Regions from separate parts of the Streptomyces sp. NPDC059582 genome, predicted to be linked through region 1. Evidence: riboswitches for the same ligand, from Rfam matches in the RefSeq annotation. Region 1 holds a riboswitch; the other holds the start of a gene.
What was found. A riboswitch is a leader RNA that binds a small molecule or an ion and turns the genes downstream of it on or off. The one in region 1 is predicted to bind cyclic di-AMP.

Region 1 (10,223 bases):
GTACGCCGGGCACCACTTCGGCAGGCCCGCCGGGCGGGCGGTCGCGGAGTACGAGGCGTACGCGACCTCCCTGGCGTTCCTGCGCCACCGGGGGCGCCGGGGCCGGGCCGGCGCCGACTTCCTCGTACGGGAACGGGAACTGCTGCACGAGCTGTGGCGGCGCCGGGAGGTGGCGCGGCCCGCGCTGGACTACGCGGCGCGGGCGACGGCGCCACCGGTTCCGGTGATGATGCCGGTGCCCCCTCCGGCGGCGTGGCCGGTGTACGGCTACCCGGCGGCGCCGTATCCCGCGTACAACCCGTACCGGTCGTAGCCCCGTAGCCCTGGGGACATCGCCGGGGACATGGGGAAGGTCAGCCCGACGCGGCCGTCAGGCGCGCGACCTCCGCCTCCGTCAGCTCCAGCTCCGCCACCCCGACCAGCGCCGGCAGCTGCTCCACCGTCCGGGCGGAGGCGATCGGGGCGACCACCGTCGGCTGGGCCGCGAGCCAGGCCAGGGCGACGGTGGCGACCGGGACGTCATGGGCGCCTGCGACCTCGTCGAGAGCGGCGAGGACCGTCCGGCCGCGCTCGGTGTCGAGGTGCTTGGCGGCGCCCGAAGCACGTGCGCTGTCGACCGTCGCACCGGGGCGGTACTTGCCGGTGAGGAAGCCGGAGGCGAGCGCGAAGTACGGGACGGCGGCCAGTCCCGAGCGGGCCGCGAGGTCCTGGAGCTCACCCTCGTAGGTGTCGCGCGAGACGAGGTTGTAGTGGGGTTGCAGCGCCACGTACCGGGCCAGTCCCTCGCGGTCGGAGAACTCCAGGGACTCCCGCAGCCGGTCGGCGGAGATGTTGGAGGCGGCGATGTGGCGCACCTTGCCCGCCCTCACCAGCTCGTCCAGTGCGCCGATGATCTCTTCCACCGGCACCTCGGGCTTGTCGAAGTGCGTGTAGTAGAGGTCGATGTGGTCGGTGCCGAGGCGGCGCAGGGAAGCGTCGGCGGCGGCCCTGATGTTCGCGGCGCTCAGCCCCGGGAAGTCCGGGTGCTGGCTGACCTTGGTGGCGATGACGACGTCGGCGCGATTGCCGCGCGCCTTGACCCACTTGCCGATGACGGTCTCGGACTCGCCGCCCTTGTTGCCCTCGATCCACGCCGAGTAGGAGTCGGCGGTGTCGACGAAGTTGCCGCCCGCCGCAGCGTAGGCGTCGAGCACGGCGAAGGACTGGGCCTCGTCGGCGGTCCAGCCGAAGACGTTGCCGCCGAGGGCGAGCGGGAAGATCTCGAGGTCTGAGGAACCGAGCTTGCGCAGAGAAGTCATGTTCAACATCAACACCCGCCCAGGAACCCCGTATTCCGCATTTCGCGCGTATCCCGGAGAACCGGAAACCGGCAGCCCTGACGTCGGGGGGACGTCGTCAGGGCTGCCGGGGATCGGAGAACGATCAGGGAACTCGGAGGGTCGCGCGGGTCAGGGGGTGAGTCCCTTGCCCTGCAGCCAGGCCATCGGGTCGATGCCGTCCGCGCTGCCGCCCGGGTGGACCTCCAGGTGGAGGTGCGGGCCGGTGACGTTGCCGGTGGCACCGACGCGGCCGATGACATCGCCGGTGGCGACCTTCTGCCCGACGCTGACACTGATCGAGGACTGGTGGCAGAACCACAGCTCGGTGCCGTCGTCCAGGGTGAGGATCGTGCGGTAGCCGTACGAACCGGCCCAGCCCGCCTCGGTGACCGTGCCGCTGTGGATCGCCTTGATGAGCGTCCCGGTGGGCGCGGCGAAGTCGAGACCGGTGTGGTAACCGGAGGACCACATCGAGCCGGCCTGCCCGAAGGTCGAGGTGATCGTGTACGAGGAGGTCGGCAGCGTGTACTGCTTGGCGAGCTCGGCCAGGCGCGCGGCCTCGGCCTTCTGCGCGGCCGCCTCGTCCGCCTTCTTCTTGGCGGCGGCGGCCTTGGCCTCCGCCTCCTTCTCGGCCTTGGCGGCGGCGTCGGCGACCGCCTTCTGGGCCGCCGCCGCCGAGGCCGCAGCGGCCTTGGTGTCGACCTGGTCCTGCTGCTGCTCGGCCTGCGCCATGATCCGGGTGCGCAGCGCCTCGCCGGCGTCGGTGGTGCCCTGGGCGGTGTCGGCGGAGGTCACGCCGATACCGCTGAGCGGGGCCGTGGGGGCCTCGGCCGCGTCCGCGGAGTCGTCGGACAGCAGGGAGCCGACGGAGGGCAGGTCCGGCATGGAGATGGACACCGGCGGCTTGCCGGTGTTGGCGCTGGCCATACCGCCCGCGCTCACGGCGGCTATGACGCCGACGCCCAGGACGGTGGAGCTGCGGGCGAGTCCGCCGCGCTGCTTGGCGACACGGTGCCGGCCACGTACGGGACGGAGGGACTCCTCGGTGGGGTTCCACTCCTCCCACGGGCCCTCGTCGGTGCGGTAGCTGCCGGAGCCGAACGGCTCGGTGCTGCGCTGACTCGGCACGAACGGGGCTTCGGGGGCAGGCGGGTTGGACGCCACGTGGGCGTGCTCCTTTCCTTCCTTCTCGCCTACCGGGTTAGCTGACGGGTTCGGAGCAGGAAGGTCTCCTACGCGCGTATACCGCCCGACGTTCACGGCGGTGTACGTGCGATTCACCCCAAGGTGGTGGTTCCCCGGTTCCCTTGCAGGATTCGGCGCGTGCGCACGGAGCCGTCGCTTGTGACGGCTGGGACGACCGCGCTGCGTTATCGAACGTTAATAGACACGGGGGCGTGATTCCAAGCTGTTCCACTTGATCATTAACATTTTTGGCCTGGACTTACAGCCCATGACCGGCGGAAATCGGGCGAGTTGACCACGCCGGGCGCCCCAGCCGGAACGCCTCGGGGGCCCCACTCGTTTTGACGGTGACTCAGATGTGATGCGCAGAGGGGTCAGCTGATCACCCCGTGTGACTACGGGTCGGTTCAGGACCGGCTCGGACCGGCCCTGGGCCGTTTCGGGGACCGTCCACGGCCGGTCCGCTACCCCTTCAGGGCCGTCGTACGGCGAGCAGCGCCATGTCGTCGGCCATTCCGCCGCCGGAGTGCCGGCGCACGTCCTCCGCGAGGGCGACGAGCAGTGCTTCGGGATCGCGGAAGCACCTGCCCGCGAGCCGCTCCTCGGGGTCGTAGAAACGGCCGTGGGTGTCGCGGGCCTCGGACACGCCGTCGGTGTGCAGGAGCAGGGTCGTGCCCTTCGGGAAGTCGCTCTCCTCCGCGCGGTCGGGCCAGGTGCCCAACTCGCCCATGCCGAGCGGCAGGGCCGGTTCGCGGGCCGGCAGCGTGCGCACGCTGCCGTCCGTGTGCAGCAGCAGCGGCGGCGGATGCCCGCGGTTGAGGACCCGGACGGCCTCGGCGCCGTGCGGCAGTTCGGCGAGTACGGCGGTGGTGAAGCCCTCGAAGGCGTCCAGTCCGTCGCGCCGGGTGCCCTCGCGGGCCAGCGCCCGCTCCAGCCGCTGGGCCACCGCCTCCAGGGTCGCCTCCTGCTCGGCGGCCTCCCGGAAGGCCCCGATGACGACGGCCACGGCCGCCACCGCGCCCATGCCCTTGCCCCGTACGTCCCCGACGAGGAGCCGCACCCCGCGCGGGCTGTCCTGCACGGCGTACAGGTCGCCGCCGATGAAGGCGTCCTCCTGGGCGGCCTCGTAACGGGCCGCGACGTCGTACCCGCCGATCCGCTCGGCGGGTTCGGGCAGCACCGCGCGCTGGGCGGCCTCGGCGATCCCGCGGGCGCTGGCCAGCCGCCGGTCGCCGCGGCGCACGACGCGGTTGATGACCACGGCCATGGCGGCGACCGTGGCCACGGTGACGATCTCGGTGATCGCGCTCGCTTCCATGAGCCGAGAGGAGCGGGCGTGCACGGCGCACACCGCGACGAACGCGAAGACCCCCGTGGTGATGGTGCCGGACAGCGAGTACAGCGGCGCCGCCACCAGCGGGGCGGCCGTGAAGAAGGGGGCCGCGGTGAAGTCGGGGGGCGTGCAGAAGTCGTAGACGATCCCGCCGACGACCAGCAGGAGCGGGAGGACCTGGAGGAGGGCCCGGGTGGCGGAGATCCGGCGCTCCGCACCCCCCGCGCGCGCCGCACCGGACGGCGGGGGTGCCTCGTCGCCGAGGCCGGGGTCGGGCACCGGGTCGGCCGGGAGCCGTCCGCCGGCCCGGCTGCGGTCAGGCAGGACGAGGTAGTCGTCGTAGGCCGTGGCGGGATTCTTGTGCGGCTCCTCGCCCGCCGCGTCATCAGGGCGCACCACTCGTCTCCCGCCGTCTCCCGCCGTCTCCCGCCACGGAGATCCAGATTCGCCGCGACGGAGGCGGGCGGCGACCGGTGTGAGCCGACCGGATGACGAGGGCGTCGGGGGCAGGAAAAGGTACGAGTGACGGGAGCAGCGTGGAAAAACAATCAGGGCCGGAAAACATTCAAGGCCGGACAACATTCAAGGCCGGAATCCATGAACTGGATTCCGGCCCTGAGTCTTCAGTAGCGGGGACAGGATTTGAACCTGCGACCTCTGGGTTATGAGCCCAGCGAGCTACCGAGCTGCTCCACCCCGCGTCGTTAGGACCAGCATACGCCATTCGCGGGACCGGATGCACAACGGTTGATTCGCGCCCCGTCGGCGTGGCTCGGTTCAGTCCCGCAGGTGCCGGTTCGGCGCCTGGGCGGCCGCCTCGTACTCCGGCAGTACGACGACGTCGGCGCCCTCGGCCGTCAGCACCCCGGTGCCGTCGGCACCGGCGACGAAGGTGTCCGGCTCCCGCCAGGCCGTGACCACCCGCCGTACCCCCGCGTCGAGGATCAGCCGCGCGCACGGCGCCGGCCGGGAGGCCCGCCGGGCGCACGGCTCCAGGCTGCTGTACACCGTCGCGCCGCCGAGCCGCGGATCCACCGGGTCGATCTTCGCGAGGGCCGCCTCCTCGGCGTGCACGACGGGATCGTCGCCCTCCCGGGAGTACCCGCGGGCGAGCTCCGTGCCGTCGGCTGTCACCACCACCGCCCCCACGCTGAACGCGGTCCGCGACGGCGGGCACCGCTCCGCCAGGTCGCAGGCGAGCGCCAGCCAGTGCCGGTCGGCGGGCGAGGCGACGCCTCCGGCGCCGGGTGCGGTCGGCTCGTAGCGCGTGAGGACGACGTCCTCGATCCGCCGGGTCTCCACCAGCCGCAGCCGCCCGCCCTGGTACGCGCCCGGCCCGAACAGCCGGGGCGCGTCCGGGTCGCCCACGAAGAGCGGGGCGAGCACGAGCTGGAGTTCGTCGGCGAGCTCCTGCTGGAGCAGCTGGGTGTGGACGGTGCCACCGCCCTCGACCATGACCCGCCGTACGCCCCGCACGTCGTGCAGGTGTTCCAGCAGCCGCCGCCAGTCGAGTTCGGGGCCCAGCGGGACGACGTCGGCGGCGAGGCCCGCGCCCCGGGCGCGTTCGGCGCCCCGGTCGGTCGTGTAGAGGACCTTCTCGCCGCCGGTGTGCCAGAAGTTCGCCGCCGGATCCAGCTCGCCCGTCCCGCTCACGGTGACCTTGAGGGGGTACTCCGGGCGGCCGGCGGCGACCCGGGCGGCCCGGCGCCCGGGCGAGTTCACCAGCAGCCTGGGGTTGTCGGCGCGGATGGTGCCGGCGCCGATCAGGATCGCGTCCACGGAGGCCCGTACCTCGTCGACCCGGTCGAAGTCGGCGGGGCTGGAGAGCAGCAGCCGCTCGGGGCCGGTGTCGTCGAGGCAGCCGTCGAGGGAGACGGCGGCGGACAGCAGGACGTACGGGAACGGCATCGACGCGCTCACTCTCGGCGGCGGGGCGGGGTGGATTCGGCGGGTACGGCGGGTACGGCGGGCGGGCCGGGCTTGTGACGGGGACCCTTGGTTCAAGTTTGAAACAAACCTACACTGGCGGCATGACGACCCGCTGGCTCACCCCCGAGGAGCAGCGCGCCTGGCGCGCGTACATGGCCGCCACCCTGCTCGTGGAGGACACGCTCGACCGGCAGCTCCAGCAGGAGGCCGGCATGCCGCACATGTACTACTCCATCCTGTCGACGCTCTCCGAGTCACCCGAGCGGCGGCTGCGCATGACGGACCTCGCCGAGCGGCTGAAGATCACCCGCAGCCGGCTGACGTACGCGGTGACACGGCTGGAGAAGGACGGCCTGGTGGCGCGCGAGGGCTGCCCGTCGGACCGGCGGGGCAGCATCGCGGCTCTGACCGATGCGGGCATGTCGGTGCTGGAGCGGGCGGCGCCCGGGCACGTCGAGACCGTGCGCGCGACCCTCTTCGACCACCTCACCCCGGACCAGGTGCGCCAGCTGGAGGAGATCTTCACGGGGGTCACGGGTGCGCTCCAGGGCGACTCGGCGGGCGGGGCGCCGGACGACGTGCCGTGGCGTCGCCGCTCGGGCACCCCGAAGCCGCCGTGCCGGTGACGGACGGCCGAAGAACCACTCCCTCGTTGCTTTAACTTTCAAGCGTGGGTTAGGGTCAGGATCTCAAGGTTCTGCTTCAAATCTGAAGCAGATGTCCCTCCGGATACGGAGAGCCCGCATGCCCGACTTCCCCGCCGCCACCCAGCGCTCCCGCGTCCGGGTCCCGCTGCGCTTCCACGACGGCTACGGCGTCGACGCCGAACTGGTGACCTTCCACGGCCTGACCGACGGCCAGGAGCACGTCGCGATCGTCCTCGGCGACCCGGCGCCCGGCACCACTCCGCTGGTCCGTCTGCATTCCGAGTGCCTGACCGGTGACGTCTTCGGCTCCGCCCGCTGCGACTGCGGTCCCCAGCTGCGTGAGGCCGTCGAACGCATCGCCGAGCGCGGCGGCGTGCTGCTCTACCTCCGCCAGGAGGGCCGCGGCATCGGCCTCTACAACAAGCTCGACGCGTACGCCCTCCAGGACCAGGGCCTCGACACCTACGAGGCGAACACCGCCCTCGGCCTGCCCGAGGACGCCCGCGACTACACGGCGGCGGCCCAGATGCTGCGGGCCCTGGGCGTCAAGGAGCTGGACCTGCTCTCCAACAACCCCGACAAGGCCGACCAGCTCCGCTCCCTGGGCACCGTCGTCCGCGAACGCGTCCCCACGGGCGTCTTCACCACCCCGCACAACGTCCGCTACCTCCGCGCGAAGGTCCTCCAGACCCAGCACACCCTGCCGCTGGGGGAACTGTCGGGCCGCTCGGAACTGCCGGAACTCCCGAAACGAAACGCGGGCTGAGCCCCACACACGAAGATGGTCAGCCGTGCGCCCGGGCGGTCAGATAGGGGTCCCGCCGGAGCACTTCACGGCTGCCGAGGAGGGTACCGACGACCAGGCCGGCGGCGGGCAGCAGCAGCGCCGCGGCGACCCACACCGGTCCGGGGAGAGCATCCGTACGGGCGATGGGCAGGCCGAGCACGTCACTGAGCGGGCCGGCCAGGACGACGGACAGGCCGGTGCCGCCGATCGCACCGACCAGGCCCGCCACCCCACCGGACAGCACGGCCTCGCCGAGCAGGATCCGGCGCAGCTCGGGCCTGCCGGAACCGAGGATCCGCAGGATGGCGAACTGGCTGAGCCGCGCCCGCGTGCTGTCCGCGGCCCGGACGGCACCCAGCACGATGGCGCCCAGTGCCAGCGCCAGGACCGCGACCCGCATCGCGAGATCGGCCGCGCCGAACAGACCGGGCAGGTTGCGGACCCGGTCGGACACCGGAGACGCGGAGAATCCGTCCTCCTGAAGTGCCCTGGTGACGGCGGCCACCTGCTTCTGGTGCCCGACCACCACGACCGCGGACTGCGCCCCCTCCCTGTCCTGGAAGACCGCCGGCTGCTGCCCGGCGTGGGCCGCCGCCAGCAGCGCGGCGGTGTCCTGCGAGAGGTAGGCGACGCCGGGTCCGTCGGCCTGCCAGGCCGGGTCGTACAGCGCGACGATTCTTAGTGTCACGACAGCGGTGGTGCCGGACGCGGCTCCCGTCGCCTTGGTGTACCCGAAGGCCACGGACCGGCCGAGAAGCGGGGCGAAGTCGGTTCCCTGCGCGGTGGCGGGGAGCACGACCTCGTCCGGACCGAGCTCCGCGGGGATCCCGCCCTCGGTGACCGGCAGGTCGTCGCCCGGTGTCAGAGTGTGGCTGATCAGGTCGTACGTCCCCTCCTCCTCGGCGTACAGCGCGGAGGAGTAGTCGGCGACGACCCGACGGACGCCGGGGAGGTGCAGGGCGTCCCGCAGGGCGGACCGGGTGAGTGGACGGACCGAGGCGTCGCCCTCGAACGAGCTGAGCTCGATCTGAGTGAGTCCGCCCGACCCCAGCACGTCCCGTTCCACGGCCCCGGAGGCACCGGCCACCACACCGGCGGAGGCGGTCAGCAGCGCGGCCAGGAAGGTGAGGGTGGGCAGCGTCCTGCGCAGGGAGCGGCCGTCACGCGTCCAGGTGTAGAGACTCCAGCGGCTCATCCGAGGTTCCCCTGACGCGCGTTCTCATCATGTGCGTTCTCTTCGCGCGCGTGCCCCCTCAGGGTGTCCTCCGCGCCGGCGCTCGACAGCACTCCCCCGTCGAGCACGTACCGTCGGTCGCAGGTCTCGGAGACCGCCCGGTCGTGGGTGACGAGCAGCACGGCCGCGCCCCGCTCGGCACACGAACGCAGGGCCCCCGTCACGGAGTTCGCGGTCTTCGGGTCGAGGCCGGAGGTCGGCTCGTCGGCGAGGATGAGCACCGGCTGCTTCACGGCCGCGCGGGCCACGGCGACACGTTGCCGTTGGCCACCGGAGAGTTCGGTGACCCGGGAATCGGACAGGTGCTCCATGCCGAGGTCGCCGAGCAGGGCGCGGGCCGTGGTGCGGTGCCGGGCGAGACGGGGTCCGAAGGCGGCGGCGACGTTCTCCCAGGCGTTGAGGAACGTCAGCAGTCCGAGATCCTGCAGGACGATGCCGATCGAGCGCCGCCGCAGCAGGTCCCGGTCGGCGGGGAGCAGGGCGCCGGTGTCCGTGCCGGTGATGTGCAGGGAGCCCGCGGTCGGCGACAGGATCAGTCCGAGGACCGCGAGCAGGGTGCTCTTGCCCGATCCCGAGGGACCCTCGACGGCCGCCATCACTCCGCCTTCCAGAGTGATGTCCGCACGGGTCAGTCCACCGCCGGACGCATAGATGAAGGCCAGCCCTTCGGCCACGACTGCGGGTGGGGCGGCGAGTGGAGAGGCGGGTGGAGAGGCGGTGTTCATGGGCCCGGTGTCCTTGCGTCGTGGGGGAATCGCTGGTGTGAGAGGAATCGAGCGGCAGCCGTGAGGACGGTTCACGCGAGGAGGTAGTACGCGGCCCTGGTCGCGTCCGCGGAGGCGACACCACCGGGTGAGGCGGCGTACAGATCCGGGAAATCCGGGTCGCGGTAACGCTCCAGCAGGCGGGGAAGCTCCGCCCACCACGACTGCGGAATGGTCTGATCCGCGGCGAGGGCTGCCTGAACCGCGTCGGAGGCGGTGAGCAGGTCGCCTTCGCGCAGCGCCTTCCTGGCCTGGCCGATGAGGTCGGTCCCCGCGGTGAGCCGCTTCGCCTGGGTCTCGCAGCCGGCGTCGGCGAGTACCGCCACGAGGTGCAGCGAACGGGACGAGAGCGTCGCGCCCTCGTCCGCGGGCAGCTCTACGGAAGTGCGCCGGCAGCCCCGGCCGAACTCGGCACGGGCCGCCATGGCTCCGTGCCAGCCGCGCTGGTTCTCCGGGGTCAGGCTGGCCGGCACGGTCAGTTCGGCCGCTTCCGCCACGCCCTTCCCGGCCTGTGGTCCACAGGTGAGGGACAGCCGATGACATGTCATGGCGAGCAGCACCCGGTCGGACGGGTCCAGGCCCGGGTCCGACCCCAGCCGCCGCAGCCGCTTCCTCAGCCAGTTCGGCGTGTGCTCCTGCCGGGCGCCGGCGGTAAGGGCCCGCGCGGCGTTGTACGTAGCGGTGAGTGTGCCCAGCTGGGCCGGGGACTTGGCGACGAGACCGTCGGCCCGGATGCTTCCCACCGCCACGGGAAGGGGCGCGGACGTGTCGGCGGCACCGAGGACGAGCGCCCGCCGGACCACCCACCGTGTCTGGGTGTCGGGGTCGTTCAGCGAGGGCAGCAGACAGGAACGCGCCTGCCGTGTCAGCCGATGGCTCAAGAGGGTCAGCGCTGCCCGCTGGATGGGGTCGAGGCCCCCGCAGTCGGCATCCGCGAGTACGGCGGCGGCGCGCAGCACCCGCGTGGCACGAGCGCCCACGTCGACGTCCCGCAACGCCTCGACGGCGTAGAGCACCGGTACGGG
Region 2 (10,223 bases), on a different contig from region 1:
ACCCGCGCGATCACGACGGCGGGGGCGATCACCGCGGTCATCTGCACGCGGCGTACGACAGTCTGTCCTTCGTCTCCGAGGTCCCCTTGGAACCGCGCCGGTTGATGACCTTCCTCGACAGCAGGCCCGAGGGGCTCTACCGGATCAAGGGGTACGTCGACTTCGGTGCCCACGACGTCCAAAACCGGTACGCCGTCCACACCGTCGGGCGGTTCCTCCGCTTCCGCCCCGAGCGCCGGCCGAGCGGTGAGCCGCGCCTCACCCAGCTCGTGCTCATCGGCTCGGGCATCGCCGGGCCAGGCCTCCGCAGGGAACTGGAGGCCTGCGAGGACGACGCCCCGCACACCGCCGACGAGCGCGGCATGTGGGGCGTCCTCCGCTACGTACGCGACCCCGACGGACCGCCGGACCCGCCGGACGCGACGGACTCGCCGGACTAAAACGCGCCAGGTGGACCAGGTGGACCAGGTGGACCCGCAGACCCCGCGAACCCGGGGAAACAGGCACCCCTGTCGCCCCGAGTAAGGCGCCGTCCTACACCGGCCCCGCCACCACTGCCACCGTCTTAGCCAGCGACACGCCCGAGCCGTCGCGGCGCGGGTCGATCTCCGGGAGCTCGGCCGGGGTGCCGTTCTTCTGCGCGGCCCGGGCCGGGACGGGGCCCGCCCAGCCCAGGGACAGGCAGTCCTCGCCCTTCAGGAACCGCTGGCAGCGCACGCCGCCGGTGGCGCGGCCCTTGCGCGGATACTGGTCGAACGGGGTGATCTTGGCCGTCGTCTGCACGGAGTCGTCCAGCGTGCCGCGCGAACCCGCGACGGTGAAGACGACCGCGTCCACCGCCGGGTCGACCGCTGTGAAGGAGATCACCTTCGCGCCCTCGGTGAGCTTGATGCCCGCCATACCGCCCGCGGCACGGCCCTGGGGACGGACCTGGGAGGCCTGGTAGCGCAGCAGTTGCGCGTCGTCCGTGATGAAGACCAGGTCCTCCTCGCCGGTGCGCAGCTCGATCGCGCCGACGATCCGGTCGCCGTCCTTGAGGGTGATGACTTCCAACTCGTCCTTGTTGGTCGGGTAGTCCGGGACCACGCGCTTGACCACGCCCTGCTCGGTGCCGACGGCCAGGCCGGGGGACGACTCGTCCAGCGTGGTCAGGCAGACCAGTGTCTCGTCGCCGTCGAGTGAGACGAACTCCGCCAGCGGGGCACCGCCCGACAGGTTCGGCGCGGACACGGTGTCCGGCAGCTGCGGCAGGTCGACGACGTTGATCCGCAGCAGGCGGCCCGCCGAGGTGACCGCGCCGATCTCGCCGCGCGCCGTGGCCGGCACCGCAGAGATGATCACGTCGTGCTTGGTGCGCCTGGTGTCGGGGTCTTCCGGGAACGGCTCGCCGTTCGCCGTGCGGGCCAGCAGGCCGGTCGAGGACAGCAGCACCCGGCACGGGTCGTCCGCGACCTGGAGCGGTACGGCGGCGGTCGGGGCACCCGCCGACTCCAGCAGCACCGTACGGCGCTCGGTGCCGAACTTCTTGGCCACCGAGGCCAGTTCGGCGGAGACCAGCTTGCGCAGCTCCGCGTCCGACTCCAGGATGCGGGTCAGCTCCGCGATCTCCGTGTTGAGCCGGTCCTTCTCGGACTCCAGCTCGATCCGGTCGAACCTGGTCAGTCGGCGCAGCGGGGTGTCCAGGATGTACTGCGTCTGGATCTCCGACAGCGAGAAGCGCTCCATCAGGCGCTGCTTCGCCTGCGCGGAGTTGTCGCTGGAGCGGATCAGCCGGATGACCTCGTCGATGTCGACGAGCGCCGTGAGCAGGCCCTCCACCAGGTGCAGACGGTCCCGCCGCTTGGTGCGCCGGAACTCCGAGCGGCGTCGGACGACCTCGAAGCGGTGGTCGAGGTAGACCTCGAGGAGCTCCTTGAGACCCAGGGTGAGCGGCTGGCCGTCCACCAGGGCGACGTTGTTGATGCCGAAGGACTCCTCCATCGGCGTCAGCTTGTAGAGCTGCTCCAGGACCGCCTCCGGCACGAAGCCGTTCTTGATCTCGATGACGAGGCGCAGGCCGTGCTCGCGGTCGGTGAGGTCCTTGACGTCGGCGATGCCCTGGATCTTCTTCGAGCCGACCAGGTCCTTGATCTTGGCGATCACCTTCTCCGGGCCGACCGTGAAGGGCAGCTCGGTGACGACCAGACCCTTGCGGCGGGCCGTGACGGTCTCCACCGAGACCGTGGCACGGATCTTGAAGGTGCCGCGGCCCGACTCGTAGGCGTCCCGGATGCCGGAGAGGCCGACGATCCGGCCGCCGGTGGGCAGGTCGGGGCCCGGGACGAACCTCATCAGGGCGTCCAGGTCCGCGTTCGGGTGGCGGATCAGGTGGCGGGCGGCCGCGATGACCTCGCCGAGGTTGTGCGGCGGCATGTTCGTGGCCATGCCGACCGCGATGCCCGACGAGCCGTTGACCAGGAGGTTCGGGAAGGCCGCCGGCAGGGTCACCGGCTCCTGCTCCTGGCCGTCGTAGTTGGGGGCGAAGTCGACGGTGTCCTCGTCGATGGACTCCGTCATCAGGCCGGCAGGTTCGGCCGCCTTGCACTCGGTGTACCGCATGGCGGCCGGCGGGTCGTCGTTGCCCAGCGAACCGAAGTTGCCGTGGCCGTCGACGAGCGGCACGCGCATGGAGAACGGCTGGGCCATGCGCACCAGGGCGTCGTAGATCGAGGCGTCGCCGTGCGGGTGGAGCTTGCCCATCACCTCGCCGACGACACGGGCGCACTTTACGTAACCGCGCTCGGGGCGCAGGCCCATCTCGTTCATCTGGTAGACGATGCGGCGATGCACCGGCTTGAGGCCGTCGCGGGCGTCCGGCAGAGCGCGGGAGTAGATGACCGAGTACGCGTACTCGAGGAAGGAGCCCTGCATCTCGTCGACGACGTCGATGTCGAGGATCCGCTCCTCGTACGAGTCGTCGGGCGGCGGGGTCTTCGTGCTGCGGCGGGCCATCGCTGCCGGCTCCTTGCTGAAGCGTGAACGGGTTCTGACGCGGACCATTGTGGACCGCGCTACTGACAGTGCGGGCGAGGACCCGGCGTCGGCCGCCCGGCCCGGTGTGGAAGGCGCCTCATTCCACGACTGCCCGCAGGCTACGCGATCTCGCTCTCGGCGTACGTCCCGCGGGAACTTCGCCCATGGTCGGTCCGCTTGCATACAGTGGCAGGACAGGCACGAAACGCGCGGTCCGACGACCGCGTCCGCGATCGAAGGGACGTACATGCCCATGGGTCACACGGCCACAGCCGAGGCAGGCTCCGGGGGCCTGACAGCGACCGAGCACCGCCTGGCCAACGGCCTCCGCGTGGTGCTCTCCGAGGACCATCTGACCCCGGTCGCGGCGGTGTGCCTCTGGTACGACGTCGGCTCCCGTCACGAAGTCAAGGGACGTACGGGCTTGGCTCACCTCTTCGAGCACCTGATGTTCCAGGGGTCCGGGCAGGTCAAGGGCAACGGCCACTTCGAGCTGGTGCAGGGCGCCGGCGGCTCGCTCAACGGCACCACCAGCTTCGAGCGCACCAACTACTTCGAGACCATGCCCACCCATCAGCTGGAGCTCGCCCTCTGGCTGGAGGCCGACCGCATGGGCTCCCTGCTCGCCGCGCTCGACGAAGAGTCCATGGAGAACCAGCGGGACGTCGTCAAGAACGAGCGCCGCCAGCGCTACGACAACGTTCCCTACGGGACCGCGTTCGAGAAGCTGACCGCGCTCGCCTACCCGGAGGGCCACCCGTACCACCACACGCCGATCGGCTCGATGGCCGACCTGGACGCGGCCACCCTGGAGGACGCGCGCGCGTTCTTCCGGACGTACTACGCGCCCAACAACGCCGTGCTCTCCGTGGTCGGCGACATCGACCCGGTGCAGACGCTCGCCTGGATCGAGAAGTACTTCGGCTCCATCGCCTCCCACGACGGCAAGCCCGCTCCGCGCGACGGCTCGCTGCCCGAGGTCATGGGCGGGCAGCTGCGCGAGGTCGTCGAGGAGGAGGTCCCGGCGCGCGCCCTGATGGCCGCCTACCGGCTCCCGGAGGACAACACGCGCGCGTGCGACGCGGCCGACCTGGCGCTGACCGTTCTCGGCGGCGGTGAGTCCTCCCGCCTGTACAACCGGCTCGTACGGCGCGACCGTACGGCGGTGGCGGCCGGCTTCGGCCTGCTGCGGCTGGCCGGGGCGCCCTCCCTGGGCTGGCTGGACGTGAAGACGTCCGGTGACGTCGAGGTGCCGGTCATCGAGACCGCCATCGACGAGGAGCTCGCCCGGTTCGCCGAGGAGGGCCCCACGGCCGAGGAAATGGAACGCGCCCAGGCCCAGTTGGAGCGCGAGTGGCTGGACCGGCTCGGCACGGTGGCCGGCCGCGCCGACGAACTGTGCCGCTACGCGGTCCTGTTCGGCGACCCGCAGCTCGCGCTCACCGCCGTCCAGCGGGTGCTGGACGTGACGGCCGAGGAGGTCCAGGAGGTCGCCAAGGCCCGCCTGCGCCCCGACAACCGGGCGGTGCTCGTCTACGAGCCGACCGCCCCCGAGGCCCTGGACGACGCCGAGGCCGCGGAGAGCACCGAAGACCCGGAGTCCGCGGCGACCGTGGAAGCCACCGACGCAACCGAGGAGGCGGCCCAGTGACCGAGCTCGCCACGATGGAGTTCCACCCCCAGCCCCGGCCGGGCGAGGCCAGGCCCTGGGCCTTCCCGGCGCCCGAGCGCGGCACCCTGGACAACGGGCTGACCGTTCTGCGCTGCCACCGCCCCGGCCAGCAGGTCGTCGCCGTCGAGGTCCTCCTCGACGCGCCACTGGACGCCGAGCCGGCCGGCCTCGACGGTGTGGGCACGATCATGGCGCGAGCCTTCTCGGAGGGCACCGACAAGCTCTCCGCCGAGGAGTTCGCCGCCGAGCTGGAGCGCTGCGGCGCCACTCTCGACGCGCACGCCGACCACCCCGGCGTACGGCTGAGCCTCGAAGTCCCGGTCTCGCGCCTGGAGAAGGGGCTCAGCCTGCTCTCCGACGCCCTCCGGGCGCCCGCGTTCGCGGACAGCGAGGTCGAGCGGCTGGTGCGCAACCGGCTCGACGAGATCCCGCACGAGCTGGCCAACCCCGGCCGCCGTGCCGCCAAGGAGCTCTCCAAGGAGCTGTTCCCGGCGACCTCGCGCATGTCCCGCCCGCGCCAGGGCACCGAGGAGACGGTCACGCAGATCGACTCCGCGGCCGTGCGTGCCTTCTACGACCGGCATGTCCGCCCCGCCACGGCCACCACCGTGGTCGTCGGCGACCTCGCCGGCCTCGACCTGGACGAGCTCCTCGGCGACACCCTGGGCGCCTGGAAGGGCACCTCGGCCGCGCCCCGCCCCGTGCCGCCGGTGAGCGCCGACGACACCGGCCGCGTGGTCATCGTGGACCGACCCGGCGCCGTCCAGACGCAGCTGCTGATCGGCCGCACCGGCGCCGACCGGCACGACCGGGTGTGGCCCGCCCAGGTGCTCGGCACGTACTGCCTCGGTGGCACCCTCACCTCCCGGCTGGACCGCGTCCTGCGGGAGGAGAAGGGCTACACCTACGGGGTGCGCGCCTTCGGGCAGGTGCTCAGGTCGGGGGCCCCCACCTCCTCCGGAGGGGCCACGGGCGCCGCGATGCTCGCCATCAGCGGCTCCGTGGACACCCCGAACACCGGTCCCGCCCTGGAGGACCTGTGGACCGTGCTGCGCACGCTCGCCGCGGAGGGGCTGACCGACGCGGAGCGTGACGTCGCCGTGCAGAACCTCGTCGGGGTGGCGCCGCTGAAGTACGAGACCGCGGCGGCCGTCGCGGCCACGCTGGCCGACCAGGTCGAGCAGCACCTGCCCGACGACTACCAGGCGACGCTGTACCAGCAGCTCGCCGCGACCGGCACCGTGGAGGCCACCGCGGCAGTCGTGAACGCCTTCCCGGTGGACCGTCTGGTGACCATCCTCGTCGGGGACGCGGCGCAGATCAGGGAGCCCGTGGAGGCCCTCGGCATCGGTGAAGTCACGGTCGTGTCCGCCGAGTAGGGGCAACGCGAAGGCACGCGCGCGGGGGCCCTGGTGACTGATGAGTCACCAGGGCCCCACCATGTCCGGAGAATGTCCGAATTGGGGGAGAGCTGCCTGTCTGCCCTGTGGGATGCGCTACAAAAGCCGCGATCCGTTTGAGGATCGAAAGACGGCGCCCGTACGGTCATGCGGTCTGTTCGTCAGGCAGTGCGCCGCACCCGCGGCAGCGGACAGTCATCGCCGAGTCCCCGTACGGCGCGAGCCAGGGGAGCCGGGGACCCATGCAGTCCCTGGGGTGAATCGGACGCCCGCGCGTGCCGCGAGGGGGTCCGTAGGAGACCTTCCTGCTCCGAACCCGTCAGCTAACCCGGTAGGCGAGAGGGAAGGAAAGGACCAGCCACTACATGGCGTTCATGTGCGCCCCCGGGAAGCACCGTCGTCCCGGCCGGATGAAGCGCACCAGCGCTCAGGCAGCCGGCATCGCGGCCCTCGCCACCACCGGCGTCATCGGTACCCTCGCGGCCCCTGCGCTCGCCGCCGAGAACTCCGTCGAACAGACCGGCCTCACCCCGGTCATCACCATCCGCGACTCGGTCGCCGAGCAGATCGACGCCCAGGCCACGGCCCAGAGGCAGGCCGCCGAGGAGAAGGCGGCCCAGGAGGCCGCCCGCGAGAAGGCCGCGGCGAGGGCCAAGGCGGAGCACGCGGCAAAGGCGCGCGCCGCCCGCGAGGCCGAGCGCAAGCGCCTCAACACCTTCGTGGCGCCGATCGCCCACTCCTACGTCTCCACCGGCTACCTCAGCGGTGGCTCGCTCTGGTCCTCCGGCAGCCACACCGGCATCGACTTCCACGCCGCCGGTGGCACCTCCGTCCACACGGTCGGCTACGGCACCGTCGTCGAGGCCGGCTGGGGCGGGGCGTACGGCAACCAGGTGGTGATCAGGATGAACGACGGCACGTACACCCAGTACGGTCACCTGTCGTCCATCGGCGTCTCCGTGGGTCAGAGGCTGGTCACGGGCCAGCAGATCGGCGTCTCCGGCGCGACCGGGAACACCACCGGCCCGCACCTGCACTTCGAGGCCCGGACCACCCCAGAATACGGCTCGGACATCGACCCGGTCGCCTACCTCCGCAAGCATGGTGTGAACGTCTGACAACAGACGGCGCGACATACCGAGGCCCCGGCTCCCGAGCCGGGGCTTTCGGCCTTTCGGAGGCCTTCCTGTCCAAAAAATATCCTTGGATTCCGGCCGCCCGTCGGAAATTACGCCTGATTGCCATAGAGTCGCAGAACGCACGTCACTCGGCGACGTTTCACGGGCATTAAGGCGGAGGTCGGTCATGCGTATTCCGGCGCACTCGGTATGCACGGCGATCCGGGACGACATCGTGGCCGGTGTCTACGAGCGCGGCGGCCGGCTCACCGAGGAACTCCTCGCGCGCCGCTACGGTGTCTCGCGCGTCCCGGTCCGGGAGGCCCTGCGCACCCTGGAGGCGGAGGGCTTCGTGGTGACCCGCCGGCACGCGGGCGCGTGCGTCGCGGAACCGACCGAGCAGGAGGCCTCCGACCTGCTGGAGATGCGCGTGCTCCTGGAGCCGCTCGGCGCGTCCCGGGCCGCCCAGCGGCGGACCGAGGCCCACCTGAAGGTGCTGCGCGGCCTGGTCCGCCTGGGTCAGGAGCGGGCCAGGCGGGGCAACAGCGAGGATCTGCGCTCCCTGGGCGGCTGGTTCCACGAGACGCTCGCCCAGGCGTCCGGCAGCCAAGCCCTGACCTCGACGCTCACCCAGCTGCGGCACAAGATCGCCTGGATGTACTCGATAGAGGCGCCGGCCGATCCCGTGGAGTCGTGGGCCGAGCACGGCGCGATCGTGGACGCGGTGGCCCGCGGTGACGCCGAACGAGCGCGGGGGATCACGGCGCTGCACACCGAGCGAGCGAGTTCCGCGCACCGCCTGCGGTTCACCGGGGCGGGGGAGCGCGCCGACCGCGTGAGGACTTCGCAACACCCCGTAAACATGACGAGCCTGCGGCATTAACAAAGGCACCGTATACAAAGAAGCGGTATTCGGCGGAGGCGCATTTCCCCTGCCCTTATTCTCGTGCGCCGGTAATTTCCGGCCGCACGTCTTTCGTATGCTCGCGGGATGGTCTCCGGGCACTCCCGGCAATTCCGGTGGAGCGGGTGAAGCGAAAGCGAGCGGAAACGGTGGAGCCGCGCCGACCGGAAAGGTCGACGCGGCTCCACCGCGTGCTGTGAGCACTGCTGTGAGAAGTGCGAAGAGCAGTGCCGAAGGCGATGCTCAGACGGTCTCGGGGAGCTCCTCGAGACCCTCGGCGACCAGCTTCGCCAGACGTTCGAGCGCGGCGTCCGCGCCCTCGGCGTCGGAGGCGAGGACGATCTCCTCGCCGCCCTGGGCGCCCAGGCCGAGAACGGCCAGCATGGAGGCCGCGTTGACGGGGTTGCCGTCGGCCTTGGCGATCGTGACCGGGACGCCTGTGGCCGTGGCGGCTCGGACGAAGATGGAGGCGGGACGGGCGTGGAGGCCCTCGGCCCAGCCGACGTTGACGCGGCGCTCAGCCATGTGATGCTGCCCTTCAGTACTCAGGGTTGTCTAGACCAGTGTTCCACATCGGAATATGTGCCCGGAGCGGTCCTGCGTCCCGTCCCGGGAAGGTCGTCGGATCGCGGCCTCGATCCGACGTCCGTCCTCCACAGACTGCCTCGCGCCGTTGTCCTGCGCGAGCCGTACTCTGGGGCGCATGCAGAACCCGGCGGACCGGCAGGACCGGCACGAGTACCCCGCCCACTGGGAGGCGGACGTGGTACTGCGCGACGGTGGCACCGCGCGCATCCGGCCCATCACCGTCGACGACGCCGACCGCCTGGTCAGCTTCTACGAGCAGGTCTCGGACGAGTCGAAGTACTACCGCTTCTTCGCGCCGTACCCGCGGCTGTCCGCCAAGGACGTCCACCGCTTCACACACCACGACTTCGTGGACAGGGTGGGACTCGCGGCCACGATCGGCGGCGAGTTCATCGCCACCGTACGGTACGACCGCATCGGCGCCGACGGCATGCCCGCCTCCGTGCCGGCCGACGAGGCCGAGGTCGCTTTCCTGGTGCAGGACGCGCACCAGGGGAGGGGCGTCGCCTCCGCCCTCCTCGAACACGTCGCGGCCGTCGCGCGTGAGCGGGGCATCCGCCGCTTCGCCGCCGAGGTGCTCCCCGCGAACTCCAAGATGATCAAGGTGTTCACGGACGCCGGCTACACCCAGAAGCGCAGCTTCGAGGACGGCGTCGTACGCCTGGAGTTCGACCTCGAACCCACGGAACGCTCGCTCGCCGTGCAGCGCGCGCGGGAGCAGCGCGCCGAGGCGCGGTCGGTACGGCGGCTGCTCGTGCCGGGGTCCGTCGCGGTGGTCGGCGTCGGCCGTGCCCCGGGCGGGGTGGGCCGCGGCATCCTCGACAACATCCGGCAGGCCGGATTCACCGGAAGCCTCCACGCCGTGAACGAGGCACTCCCCGAGGAACAGAAGGAACTCGGTGGCGTGCCCGCCCATCGCTCGGTGCGGGACATCGAGGGGCCGGTCGACCTCGTGGTCGTCGCCGTGCCGACCGAGCGCGTGCCCGACGTCGTCACCGAGTGCGGCGAGCACGGAGTGCAGGGACTCGTCGTGGTCTCCGCGGGGTACGCCGAGAGTGGCCCCGAGGGACGCGAGCGCCAGCGTGAACTCGTGCGCCGCGCGCGCGTGTACGGGATGCGCATCATCGGCCCGAACGCCTTCGGGATCATCAACACCTCCCCGGACGTGCGGCTGAACGCCTCGCTGGCCCCCGAGATGCCGCGGCCCGGACGCATCGGACTGTTCGCGCAGTCCGGCGCCATCGGCATCGCCCTGCTGTCGCGACTGCACCGGCGCGGCGGAGGGGTCACCGGGGTCACCGGCGTGTCCACCTTCGTCTCGTCCGGCAACCGCGCGGACGTCTCCGGCAACGACGTCCTTCAGTACTGGTACGACGACCCGGACACCGACGTCGCGCTGATGTACCTGGAGTCCATCGGCAACCCGCGCAAGTTCACCCGCCTCGCACGGCGGACGGCCGCGGCGAAACCGCTGGTCGTCGTGCAGGGTGCCGGTTCCGCTCCCCAGGGGCACGCCGTCCGGGCGACCC

Region 2: linked by a shared signal. The riboswitch ahead of ACFV0T_RS27480 (M23 family metallopeptidase) and the one ahead of ACFV0T_RS07610 (M23 family metallopeptidase) in region 1 are both predicted to bind cyclic di-AMP.

Annotation. Positions count from the first base shown of each region.
Region 1 covers NZ_JBHWCC010000005.1:209,991-220,213, reverse strand. Annotated here, with positions in the region: gene ACFV0T_RS07620 (PrsW family intramembrane metalloprotease) at 1-313, shown strand, start outside; gene ACFV0T_RS07615 (aldo/keto reductase) at 354-1,298, opposite strand; gene ACFV0T_RS07610 (M23 family metallopeptidase) at 1,449-2,483, opposite strand; cyclic di-AMP (ydaO/yuaA leader) riboswitch at 2,495-2,651, opposite strand; gene ACFV0T_RS07605 (PP2C family protein-serine/threonine phosphatase) at 2,977-4,116, opposite strand; tRNA gene ACFV0T_RS07600 (tRNA-Met) at 4,465-4,538, opposite strand; gene ACFV0T_RS07595 (dihydrofolate reductase family protein) at 4,615-5,745, opposite strand; gene ACFV0T_RS07590 (MarR family winged helix-turn-helix transcriptional regulator) at 5,868-6,392, shown strand; gene ribA (GTP cyclohydrolase II) at 6,511-7,179, shown strand; gene ACFV0T_RS07580 (FtsX-like permease family protein) at 7,199-8,395, opposite strand; gene ACFV0T_RS07575 (ABC transporter ATP-binding protein) at 8,392-9,159, opposite strand; gene ACFV0T_RS07570 (hypothetical protein) at 9,231-10,223, opposite strand, start outside.
Region 2 covers NZ_JBHWCC010000036.1:64,764-74,986, forward strand. Annotated here, with positions in the region: gene ACFV0T_RS27460 (CobW family GTP-binding protein) at 1-440, shown strand, start outside; gene ACFV0T_RS27465 (DNA topoisomerase (ATP-hydrolyzing) subunit A) at 535-2,991, opposite strand; gene ACFV0T_RS27470 (M16 family metallopeptidase) at 3,260-4,663, shown strand; gene ACFV0T_RS27475 (M16 family metallopeptidase) at 4,660-6,063, shown strand; cyclic di-AMP (ydaO/yuaA leader) riboswitch at 6,274-6,437, shown strand; gene ACFV0T_RS27480 (M23 family metallopeptidase) at 6,450-7,202, shown strand; gene ACFV0T_RS27485 (GntR family transcriptional regulator) at 7,390-8,085, shown strand; gene ACFV0T_RS27490 (HPr family phosphocarrier protein) at 8,350-8,631, opposite strand; gene ACFV0T_RS27495 (GNAT family N-acetyltransferase) at 8,810-10,223, shown strand, end outside.